DNA from 3 places in the Arthrobacter sp. StoSoilB13 genome. Region 3 is predicted to be linked to each of the others. Evidence: riboswitches for the same ligand, from Rfam matches in the RefSeq annotation. Region 3 holds a riboswitch; each other region holds the start of a gene.
The links. A riboswitch is a leader RNA that binds a small molecule or an ion and turns the genes downstream of it on or off. The one in region 3 is predicted to bind glycine.
Positions count from the first base shown of each region.

Region 1 (4,088 bases), on a different replicon from region 3:
TCACCATGTCGAACGCCTTGCCGATGTCCTGCCCGGCATACATGAGGACGACGCCGGACAGCAGCAGGACGCAGGAAAGGAACAGGGCGTTGCGGGGTACTTTGCGGCTTGAGAGCGCGCCAAACACAGCCGGTGCGTCGCCTTCCTGGGCCAATCCGTAAACCATGCGGGACGTTGAGTAGATACCCGAGTTGGCTGAGGACATCGCAGAGCTGAGAACCACCAGGTTGACGATCGTAGCCGCCGCGCCCAGGCCGGCCAGGGAGAACATTGCAATGAATGGGCTGTGGCCGGCCGCGAACTGGGTCCACGGGGTGACGGACATCAGGATGATGAGGGCACCCACATAGAAGAGCAGCACGCGGACCGGAATCGAGTTGATGGCCTTGGGCAGGTTCTTCTCCGGGTCCTTTGCCTCGGCGGCCGTGGTGCCTACCAATTCAATGCCGACGAAAGCGAAGACGGCGATCTGGAAACCGGCGACGAAGCCCATGAATTCGTTGGGGAAGAAGCCACCGTGGCTCCACAAGTTGGTGAAGCTGGCCGGCCCGGCGTCGGACTGGAATCCGCTGAAAATCATGAACAAACCGACGATGATCAGTGCCGCGATGGCGACGATCTTGATGAGGGCGAACCAGAATTCGGTCTCGCCGAATGCTTTCACCGTAGCCAGGTTCAGAAGCAGCAGGATGCCGATGGTGATCAATCCGGGCACCCAGAGTGGAAGGGACGGCCAGAGCTCCTTGGAGTACCCGGCGATCGCGATGACGTCGGCGATGCCGGTAATGACCCAGCAGAACCAGTAGGTCCACCCGGTGAAGAACCCTGCCCACGGACCCAGCAGGTCCGCTGCAAAGTCGCTGAAGGATTTGTAGTTCAGGTTGCTCAGGAGCAACTCGCCCATGGCGCGCATGACGAAGAAGAGCATGAAGCCGATGATCATGTACACGAAAATGACAGATGGACCAGCAGCAGAAATGGTCTTTCCCGAGCCCATGAACAGGCCCGTGCCAATTGCACCGCCTATCGCGATCAGCTGGATGTGCCGGTTGCTGAGCTGCCGTTCGAGGTGTGGTTCGAGGTGTGGTGAGCCTGCTGGATGCGGGACCGAGGAGGGTGGGCGCTGAATCGTCAAGAGGAACTCCATTGTTCAGGCGGCACTGGGTGCCACGATGATTCGGGTTCCTCCCCACTCTGTAGGTGGACCTGAGAGTTTCCGCAGGGATGGCCTGCTTGCACCTTCGGTGAGCCCGGATGCCCGGACTGCTTTCCAGAGTTGCCTCGCCGCGGCGGTACATGGGCCTGAGAGATTCCTGGGGAGGGTTTGCTCCTACGGCGCCTGACGGGATGTACCGGCAGGACTCTCCCGCCGCAGATCAAAAGCGCGCACCACTTTGCCGGTGATGCAGCTCACACACTAGCGAAGCATTGGACACACCGCAAACAAAGGGAGCTAGCTGGCCAGAATGCTACGGGCGATTTCGTCGGCATCCCGCAGGGTTCGCTGGCCACTGGCATAAGCCTTCCCGGTCGCTGGACGCGCCTCGGCAGCAATGGCCGTTCCCCACTGGGTCGCCGACAATTGCAGGCCCAAAACATACATCCCCCGGGTCACAGAGCCGTTGGACGCCACAGGCCGGTACGGGTGCGGTTCCACATCCAGTCCGGTTGTCTGCACCGGCGTGCCCTCGGCACTCATCATGATTTTGGTTCGCACAAGGCCGTCAGCCATGAGTTGTTCCAGGAGTGGGGAAATATTGATGCCCACCCTGTTGGCCGGCGACATCGCTTCAATCAACGTGGGTGCCTCCGCTGGCCCGTCGTGGACCCATGGAGAGACTGCCCGGAAAACCTTGGCGCTTCTGTCCACACTGAACTTGGGGTCGGGTCCAACGAAACCCACGACGCCGGCACGCGCCAAAGCAGCCAACTGCTCCGAACGCAGTGCCGGGGCCCCGCTGGCAAGGCCTTCGACGAACGATTCGAACCATCCCCTCAGTTCAGCGACCCACGATTCGTCCGTGATACCACCGTCTGCCACGACGGACTTCAGGATCGCCCTGCCGGTGTGCAGTGCGCCGATTGCCATTTTCACGGGATCCGCTTCGCCCAGTGCGGAGCGTCGTGCGTCGTCGTCCAGGTAGGCCGTTATCGCCAGATCCAGTTCTCGGCGGGACGCGAACGTTCGGCCTGCCAAGGGCGCAGCGAGTCCGCGGACATTCAGTCGGCGGGAGGCAAGCACGTGCTTGTCCACCAAGGCGGCGACGTCGCTTTCCCAGTTGGCGGTGGTGTGCGCGTGGGGTTGCAACGCGTCCTCAAGGTCCGCTAGGAACTGCGCTGCATCGCGGATGGCGGCAGGCTGCGACCTTGCCAGGGTGGAGTAATAGGCCCACAAGGCGTCCCGGTGCAGGAGCGGCCAAAGATCGTGGTCGAATCCGGGCTGGATACCGGCTGCCCTGAACCGGTCCACTGCTGCCTCGGTCAGGTAACGCATTGTGATGCTGCTGGGGTAATACCCTGCCAAACCAGCCTTGGCCCGGTACGGGGTTCCGCGCCGGGATGCAGCGATAATCCTGGGTTCCCTGCCCGAGGGCCGGTACTCGAGAACTCCGGCTCCCGGTACGCCGGCTTCGACGAACTTGCCTCCCCGGCCCTCAGTCAGCTGGCCCATGACGTCGAAGAAATTCAGTCCCATCCCACGCACCAGGACGGGCTCGTTGTCCGGCACCCGCTGCCAGTCGACGTCGGCTGGCGGTGCAGGCGGGAAGTAGAGGAGGCCGTGCTCGTCGGCTGCCCGTTGGAACGATCGCTGCTCCGGATTCAAACGTGACTCGATGTGTCCCAGCGCGAGGACCACCGAGCCGACGGTGAGGGTAGTGCCGTCGGCAAGTTCGACGTCGAACGCTTGCCCACCTGCGATGCCTGAGCTTGCCGGGACCGGGCGCGCCGCTACGGCGGTCGTCTCATGGAAGGTGACCTCCACGCCGTCGGGCATTCGCTGAAGCAGCTCCGCCAAAGTCTGCCGCAGGTACCGTCCGTAGAGCGCCCTGCTGGGAAAATCGTGGGACTCCAGGGTGGCCAACTCCGCCTTTTCGGCGTCGTTCAGGCCCTGTCCATCACGACGTCGGGCGGCGCGCCACTGGTCGAACGAACCGCCTGCGAGGGGCTGCGCAAGCTTGGGGTCTTCCGGGATGAGCGTCGGATAGAACGCCTGTGTGTTCATCAGGTACAGCCTGGACTGCTCCGGCTGCCACACATGGCCGGATGCTGGCGGGAAAGGATCCACAACGTGGATGTGCAGTGTGCGCTGCCCGGTATCGGTCCGGTTCGCGCGGCTGGTGGCCCCTGCAGCCCAATTCGCGAGCAGCCGCTCAAGGACACTCGTGCCCCGGGGGGCCGGCCCCAATAAGGGCAACACGATTGATTTGCGATTTAGCCACGCTCAAGCCTAACTTCTGCGTGACTTGCTTCCAGTTGAAAAGTGTTGCTTGGATGGGGCGATGACCACCACAGAAGCTGATCAGACGCCCCTTCCTGACAATGACACGGATCTGGAGACCAAGTCCGGGCCTCGCCACGCTGCGACCATCGCGCCCGAACCCACGGATGAGAACGTGTGGTTGGAGGACATCCACGGCGAAGAACAGCTGGCCTGGGTCCGGGAACAGAACGCGCGAACCGAGGACTTGCTGGAGGACGCAGACTACGCAGCGGTTGAAGCCGGCATCCTGGAGGTCCTGGATTCGACTGACCGGATCGCCATGGTGAACAAACGCGGCGATTTCTACTACAACTTCTGGAAGGACCAGGAGCACCCCAAGGGCCTTTGGCGCCGCACGACCTGGGAAAGTTATGTTTCCGAGGCTCCCGAATGGGACGTGCTGCTGGACATCGATGCCCTGGCCGCGGCAGAAGGCGTCGAATGGGTGTTCCATGGGGCCGGGTTCCTTCGTCCTTCGGACGGGGACACGTACCGCTTCGCGATGGTTTCGCTGTCCCCCGACGGCGGTGACGCCAACCGTCACCGCGAGTTCGACGTCGAATCCCGCACCTTTGTTGACCCTGCCGCCGGCGGATTCGATCTGCCC
Region 1 is NZ_AP024649.1:903,013-907,100, reverse strand. It holds gene cycA (D-serine/D-alanine/glycine transporter) at 1-1,147, opposite strand, end outside; glycine riboswitch at 1,281-1,379, opposite strand; partial or broken gene LDP01_RS22815 (FAD/NAD(P)-binding protein) at 1,454-3,440, opposite strand; gene LDP01_RS22810 (prolyl oligopeptidase family serine peptidase) at 3,501-4,088, shown strand, end outside.
Region 1: it holds a riboswitch for glycine, as region 3 does, so the genes downstream of both, cycA (D-serine/D-alanine/glycine transporter) here and gcvP (aminomethyl-transferring glycine dehydrogenase) in region 3, are expected to answer to the same signal.

Region 2 (4,088 bases), 330 kb from region 3:
CGTGGTGTTCGGCGAGTTCGGACTCGTACTTGAGCGGCATCTGCCAGCCGCCGAAGTCCGTGAACGAGGCCCCGGCTTTTTTGTGCTGCTCGTAGAGAGCGGTGTAGTTCTCAGTCATTGAGCCAGTCCTTTAGTTCTCGAAGTCTGCGGTGTTGTCCTCGAACGCTTCGAGGGGCGGGCAGGAGCACACCAGGTTGCGGTCGCCAGCAGCGCCGTCAATGCGTCCGACCGGCGGGAAGTACTTGTCCTGCTTCAGGTGGTGGACGGGGAACGCGGCCTGCTCACGCGAGTATGCGCGGTCCCAGTCAGAACTTACGACGGCGGCAGCTGTGTGGGGTGCCTTGCGCAGCGGTGAGTTCTCAACAGTGAAATCGCCGGTGGCGACCTGCTCGATTTCGGCACGGATGGTGATCATGGCCTCGATGAAGCGGTCGATCTCCACGAGGTCCTCGGACTCGGTCGGCTCCACCATCAAAGTGCCGGCAACCGGGAACGCCAGCGTGGGTGCGTGGAAACCGAAGTCGATGAGGCGCTTGGCCACGTCCTCTGCCGTGACGCCGGTGCGGGCAGTCAGTTCGCGGAGATCCAGGATGCACTCGTGGGCAACAAGACCGCCTTCGCCGGTGTAAAGAACCGGGAAGTGCTCATCCAAGCGGGAGGCAATGTAGTTCGCAGCGAGCAGCGCGGACTTGGTGGCTTCGGTGAGCCCTTGGCCACCCATGAGCTTCACGTAAGCCCAGGAAATCGGGAGCACACCGGCCGAACCGAAACGGGATGCCGAAATCGGAACGTCGTTGCCTTCGGTCCAGGAAGCAGCGTCGCCAGGCATGAATGGTGCCAGGTGTGCCTTTGCAGCGACCGGGCCAACACCGGGTCCGCCGCCGCCGTGCGGGATGCAGAAAGTCTTGTGCAGGTTCAGGTGGGATACATCGCCGCCGAACTTGCCCGGCTGGGCGAGCCCAACGAGTGCGTTGAGGTTTGCGCCGTCAACGTACACCTGGCCTCCGGCAGCATGGATCGAGTCGCAGACCTCCCGGACGTCAGCGTCGTAAACACCGTGCGTAGACGGGTAGGTGATCATGATGCAGGACAGGACGTCCTTGTTGGCCTCGATCTTGGCGGCCAGGTCTTCGTGGTCGATGGTGCCATCAGGGGCGGTGGCCACCACTACTACCTTCATGCCAGCGAGCACAGCCGAGGCCGCGTTGGTGCCGTGCGCCGAGGCAGGAATAAGGCACACGTTGCGCTGCTCGTCGCCACGGGAAAGGTGGTAGCCGCGGATCGCAAGGAGGCCCGCGAGCTCACCCTGGGAACCGGCGTTCGGCTGGATGGAGACCTGATCGTAGCCGGTGATCTCAGTGAGGTCCGCTTCCAGCCCTTCAATGAGCTCGCGCCAGCCAGCGGTCTGGTGATCCGGAGCGAACGGGTGGATGGAGGCGAACTCCGGCCAGGAGATTGCTTCCATCTCGGCGGTAGCGTTCAGCTTCATGGTGCAGGAACCCAACGGGATCATGGTGCGGTCCAAGGCGAGGTCGCGGTCCGAAAGCTTGCGGATGTAGCGCAGCAGCTGGGTCTCGGAACGGTGCGTGTTGAACACCGGGTGCTGCAGGAAATCACTGGTTCGGACCACGTCTGAGGGCAGCTCAAACCCGGAAGCGTCCTTCACCGGACCGGCACCAAAGGCGACGGCTACCGCAGAGAGGACCTCCGGCGTCGTGGTTTCATCGAGGGAAACGCCAACCGTGTCAGCATCGATGCGACGCAGGTTGATACCGCGGGCTTCGGCGGCCGCGATGACTTTGTCAGCCTTGCCGGGTACGCGGACAGTGAGGGTGTCGAAGAAGGATTCAGACACGAGTTCACGGCCGGCGGTCTTGAGGGCAGTGGCCAGCGTGCGGGCGTGGCCGTGCACGGTTTCGGCGATCGCCTTCAGGCCTTCCGGACCGTGGTAGACCGCGTACATCGAAGCCACGATCGCGAGTAGTGCCTGCGCGGTGCAGATGTTGGACGTCGCCTTTTCGCGGCGGATGTGCTGCTCGCGGGTCTGAAGGGCCAGACGGTAAGCCGGGACTCCGGCGTTGTCCTTGGAGACGCCGACGATGCGGCCCGGGAGCGTGCGCTCCATGCCTTCGCGGACTGCCATGTACGCAGCGTGGGGGCCGCCGAAGAACAGCGGAACACCAAAGCGCTGCGCAGTTCCGACGGCGATATCGGCGCCCTGCTCGCCCGGGGGCGTGATGAGGGTGAGCGCCAAAAGGTCGGCAGCGACAGTGACCAGCGCCCCGCGCTCCTTGGCGTCAGCGATGACGCCGGAGTGGTCGAAAACGCGGCCCGAAACACCGGGCTGCTGCAGGACGATGCCGTTGATATCGCCGTCGGGAAGCCCTGCGGAGAGGTCGGCAATCTCCACCTCGAAGCCGAGCGCCTCGGCGCGGCCCCTTCACGATGGCGATGGTCTGCGGGAGGAGGTCGGCGTCCAGGACAGTCTTGCCGTCCTTCGCGGTCTTGGACTTGTTGGCACGACGCATCAGCAGCGAAGCCTCGGCCACAGCGGTGGCTTCATCCAGCAGCGAAGCGTTGGCCACGGGAAGTCCGGTGAGGTCCTGGACCATGGTCTGGAAGTTCAGGAGAGCTTCAAGACGGCCCTGCGAAATCTCGGGCTGGTAAGGCGTGTACGCCGTGTACCAGGCCGGAGCTTCCAGGATGTTGCGTCGGATAACCGGCGGCGTAACGGTGTCGTAGTAGCCCTGGCCGATCAGCTGGATGGCGGTCTTGTTCTTGGACGCAAGCTTGCGGAGCTCGGCGAGGACCTGGGTCTCGCTAAGGGCGGCCTGGAGCGTCAGCGGCGTGGCTTGCCGGATGGAATCGGGGACCGCAACATCTACCAGGCCGTCTACGGAGTCGTAGCCGATTGCCTTGAGCATGGTGTCAACGTCGGCCTGACGGCGGGCGCCGATGTGCCGGTCCGCGAAAGCGGTGGGGGTTGATTGAACAGTCAAGAGGAACTCCATGATTCAGGCGCCCTATGTGCGCCACGATGATGTGGGTTCCTCCCCGCTCTGTATTGGACCTGAGAGATTCCGCAGGAATGGTTGCCTGCTTGCACCGTCGGTGAGCCCAGTTACCTGGACTGCTTTCCAGAGTTGCCTCGCCGTGGCGGTACGTGGGCCTGAGAGATTCCTGGGGAGGATTTGCTCCTACGGCGCCTGACTGGATGTACCGGCAGGACTCTCCCGCCACAGATCAAAAGCATTGCGTCACGTCAGTGACACGGTTCACACCATAGCGGGTTATCTGGAAAAAGCGCAAGCAAGGGATACCTACCGGTGCATTGCCTCGTGGATCTGGAGCGCGAACCACAACTGGGCAACAGTGGAGGTTTCACCCATGTCCAGCCCCGTCAATTCGCCGATTTTCCGTATCCGATAGATGATGGTTTGCCGGTGCGCGAACAGGGCAGCGGCGGTTTTTTGCCAGGAACGCTGCGAGTCCAGATAGGTCCTCAGCGTGACGATGAGATCGCCTTCCTGGCTCTGCTCGTAATCGAAAATCGGGCCGAGGAGACGCCGGACCAGGGCAGTTCCTTCCTCGAAACCCGTCAGCCCCAGCCATGATGGTCCCTGCGCGTAGCGGGCCAGGCCAAGCTTGTTCGCCCGGGCCGATCCGAGCGCCCACAGTGACTCCTGCAGCGCGCGCTGAATGCCCGCCACACCCGCCGGAGCGCTGATCCCGATCGCGGCATCCGCCCCGGCACAATGAACCAGGATGTCGTCCGGCACATCAGCAGGGACCACGACGTGGAGCCGGTTGTTCCGCTTCAGGGAAGCCGACGCAACCCCGTGCCGCCACAGTTCGATGTGCACGTTAGCCAGCCTGTCGCCGTCGTCCGCTGCTTTATTGCCGGCGTCCGCGTAGAGCGAGGCGAGCAGGAAATCCTGGGGCGGAACATCAAAACCGGCCAGCCGGCTCTCCATCTCGGCCGCCCCCAATCTCCCATCCATGGCCTGCAGCAGGAACTCACCCGCCAGCCGATGGCGGCCTTCCAGCGACAGGACGATGCGCGAAAGCTGCAGTCCCAGCACGGTTGC
Region 2 is NZ_AP024648.1:239,904-243,991, reverse strand. It holds gene gcvT (glycine cleavage system aminomethyltransferase GcvT) at 1-118, opposite strand, end outside; partial or broken gene gcvP (aminomethyl-transferring glycine dehydrogenase) at 131-3,011, opposite strand; glycine riboswitch at 3,148-3,246, opposite strand; gene LDP01_RS13330 (PucR family transcriptional regulator) at 3,321-4,088, opposite strand, start outside.
Region 2: it holds a riboswitch for glycine, as region 3 does, so the genes downstream of both, gcvP (aminomethyl-transferring glycine dehydrogenase) here and gcvP (aminomethyl-transferring glycine dehydrogenase) in region 3, are expected to answer to the same signal.

Region 3 (4,088 bases):
TTGAGGTTTGCGCCGTCGATGTAAACCTGGCCGCCGGCTTCGTGGATAGCGTCGCAAACTTCCCGGACATCGGCGTCGTACACACCGTGCGTAGACGGGTAGGTGATCATGATGGCCGAGAGGGCGTCCCGGTTGGCTTCGATCTTGGCTTTGAGATCCACGTGGTCGATGGTGCCATCGGGAGCGGTGGCCACCACTACTACCTTCATGCCAGCGAGCACAGCCGAGGCCGCGTTGGTGCCGTGGGCCGAGGCAGGAATAAGGCACACATTGCGCTGCTCGTCGCCACGGGAAAGGTGGTAGCCGCGGATCGCAAGGAGGCCGGCGAGCTCACCCTGGGAACCGGCGTTCGGCTGGATGGAAACCTGATCGTACCCGGTGATCTCGGTCAGCTGGGACTCAAGGTCGGCGATGAGTTCACGCCATCCCGCAGTCTGGGAGTCCGGAGCGAACGGGTGGATCGAGGCGAACTCCGGCCAGGAGATTGCTTCCATCTCAGCCGTTGCGTTCAGCTTCATAGTGCAGGAACCCAACGGAATCATGGTGCGGTCCAAGGCGAGGTCCCGGTCCGAAAGCTTGCGGATGTAGCGCAGCAGTTGGGTTTCGGAGCGGTGCGTGTTGAATACCGGGTGCTGCATGAAGTCGCTCGTACGCTCAACGGAAGATTCCAGCGAGAAACCTTCGGCGGATTCGGTGACCGAAGCGCCGAAGACATCCAGGACGCCGCGGACAATCTCTGAGGTAGTGGTCTCGTCAACAGAAATGCCCACCAGATCAGCGTCAATGCCGCGCAGGTTGATTCCCTTTGCCTCGGCGGTGGCGACGATTTCGGCAGCCTTGCCGGGGACGCTGACTGTGATGGTGTCGAAGAAGGAACCGTGAAGGACCTCGACGCCGGCAGCCTTCAGGGACGCTGCAAGGGTGCGCGCGTGACCGTGGGCGGTTTCGGCGATTGCCTTCAGGCCTTCGGGGCCGTGGTAGACGGCGTACATGGAGGCGACGATGGCAAGCAGGGCCTGGGCCGTGCAGATGTTGGACGTGGCCTTCTCGCGTCGGATGTGCTGCTCACGGGTCTGCAGCGCCAAGCGGTAGGCGGGGACACCGGCGTCGTCCTTGGAAACGCCCACCAGACGGCCGGGCATTGAACGCTCGAGGCCCTTCTGGACGGCCATGTAGGCGGCGTGCGGGCCGCCGAAGAACAGCGGAACGCCCAGGCGCTGGGCCGAACCGACGGCGATATCGGCGCCCTGCTCGCCCGGAGGCTTGATGAGCGTCAGGGAGAGCAGGTCTGCAGCCACGGTGACGAGCGCGCCACGCTCCTTGGCGTCAGCGATGACGGCGGAGTGATCGAACACGCGGCCGGAAACGCCGGGCTGCTGCAGGACGACGCCGTTGATGGCGCCTTCCGGGAGGCCGAGCGAAAGGTCAGCGACCTCAACCTCGAAGCCGAGTGCCTCGGCACGGCCCTTCACGATGGCAATGGTCTGGGGAAGGCAGTCGGCGTCCAGGACGGTCTTCCCGTCATGGGCGGCCTTGTTCTTGTTGGCGCGGCGCATCATCAGCACGGCTTCGGCCACTGCCGTTGCTTCATCCAGAAGGGAGGCGTTGGCGATCGGCAGGCCCACGAGGTCCTGGACCATGGTCTGGAAGTTCAGCAGAGCTTCGAGGCGGCCCTGGGAGATTTCCGGCTGGTAGGGCGTGTACGCGGTGTACCAGGCCGGGGATTCAAGGATGTTCCTGCGGATAACCGGCGGCGTGACGGTGTCGTAGTAGCCCTGGCCGATCATCTGGACGGCGGTCTTGTTCTTGGACGCAAGCTTGCGCAGCTCGGCCAGCACCTCAACTTCGCTGAGCGCGTTTTCAAGGGTGAGGGCAACGTCCTGGCGGATGTCGTTGGGAACGGCTGTATCAACCAGGGAATCAACGGTGTCGTAGCCGACCGTCTTGAGCATGGTTTCAATGTCGGCCTGGCGGCGGGCGCCAATGTGCCGGTCGACGAAGGTGGTGGAGGCTGAACTAACCGTCACGAAGGAACTCCATTACTTGGGCGGCGTTGGGTACGCCACAGCGGCTCGGGTTCCTCCCCGCTCTGTATTGGACCTGAGAGTTTCCGCGTGTTGCTTGAACAACGATCGCTTGCACCGTCGGTGAGCACAGCACTTCTTCCGCGCCAAGAGGGCGCAGCAAAAGGCCTGCTACTTTCCAGAGTTGCCTCGCCGCGGCGGTGCGTGGGCCTGAGAGATTCCTGGGGAGGGTTTGCTCCTACGGCGCCCGCATCACTTGCTTGCGGGACTCTCCCGCCGCAGATCAAAGGCATATTCAATTTTTTGCGGGCCCCTGTGAAGACGCACCACAAGGCTCAATTGTCCTACGTCGGGGGCGTCGCCGCAAATGGATGGCCCGCTACTTGCGGAGCCGGTCCAGGATGCCAAGGAGGATCTCGACGTCGGCCTCCCGCCCGGCCTTGCCGCCTTCCTGGCCACCCTCGAACATGGCATTGAAATACAGGCCGTCGCCCATGTAACTGACGGCTTTGGCAACCTCCGGACCAACATCCTCGGCCAGGACGTCCAACCACTGCTGCTGGATTCCGGCAAACCTGCGGCGGGTCTCCTCATGCGCAACTTCGGCCAGTCTCGTGGCAGCGACCAAAGCCCGATCCATGGGGGTTCCCGCCCATAGGGAGGAGCGGATGAAGTAAACCGCAGAGCCGTCCGGCGCAGCCTTCATTTGCTCGACGTCTTCCTGGGCCAACCGATCCAGGCGCTCAAGGAGGGCGCTGATCAGCGATTCCTTGCTGGGGAAGTGATAAAGCAGCCCACCCTTGGAGACGCCCGCCCGCTTGGCAACGGCATCGAGGGTGGCGGCCCGCTCCCCCACCTCGATGAGGAGGGCTTCGTAGGCATCCAGGACCGCATCCCTGGCAACTGGTTTTCGTGGCATGTGTACATCATTCCCTACGGGGTCGGCGGCGCTTAATTTGAAACTGTACCGTCTGGACGGTACAGTAGCTGTCATGTTCACGCCGTCCTCGACCCAAGCTCCCCGTTCCGCTCGTCCTGTCATGGGTGGAGGCGCACCTTGGCGCGACTGGACGGCCCTGGCACTCCTGATGTTCCCGGTGCTGCTGGTGGCCGTCGACAACACCGCGCTCACGTTCGCCCTGCCCGAAATTGCCCGCTCCCTGGACGTGGGTGGCGTGCAGCTCCTATGGATCATCGACGCCTACCCGCTCGTGTTGGCGGCATTGCTGGTTTCCATGGGCAACCTGGGCGACAGGATCGGACGACGGCGGCTGCTGCTGATCGGCAGCACCGGCTTCGCTGCGGTTTCGGCTGCTACGGCGTTCGCGCCTTCCGCGGAATGGCTGATTGCCGGCCGCGCAGCCCTTGGCGTGTTCGGCGCGATGCTGATGCCGTCAACGCTGTCCCTGATCCGGAACATCTTTGCTGATCCGAACCGCCGGCGGCTCGCGATCGCCGTATGGGCCGCCGGATTCTCTGGTGGCGCTGCCCTTGGCCCGATCTTCGGTGGCTGGCTGGTTGAGCACTTCTGGTGGGGTGCTGTCTTCCTGGTGGCGACCTTCCTGCTCCTGCCGCTCCTCGCCTTCGGCAGGGTCCTCATTCCCGAATCCAAGGACGCCAACCCCGGCCGCGTGGACGTGCCCAGTATCGGGCTGTCCGTGATCACGATGGCTCCGTTCGTGTACGGCATCAAGGAATTCGCTGTTCACGGATTCGGGGTGTCGGCAGCGGCCTTCATGGTCTTCGGCCTGGTGATGGGCGTTCTGTTTGTCCGTCGCCAGCGGCAACTTGAGAACCCAATGCTGGATGTCCGCCTGTTCAGCAACCGGGTATTCAGCACAGCGATCGTGGCCAACGTCCTGTCCTTGTTTTCCATGACGGGCTTCATCTACTTCTTCGCCCAGCACTTGCAGCTGGTTGAAGGCCAGTCCCCCATGGAAGCGGGCATTGCAATGATTCCGGCGCTCCTGGCAACGGTCATCGCCGGTCTGGTAGTGGTCCCGCTGGTAAAGCGCATCCGGCCAGGATTCGTAGTGGCCGGCGGACTTACCCTCAGCGCTGCAG
Region 3 is NZ_AP024648.1:568,880-572,967, reverse strand. It holds gene gcvP (aminomethyl-transferring glycine dehydrogenase) at 1-2,027, opposite strand, end outside; glycine riboswitch at 2,213-2,310, opposite strand; gene LDP01_RS14920 (TetR/AcrR family transcriptional regulator) at 2,404-2,943, opposite strand; gene LDP01_RS14915 (MFS transporter) at 3,017-4,088, shown strand, end outside.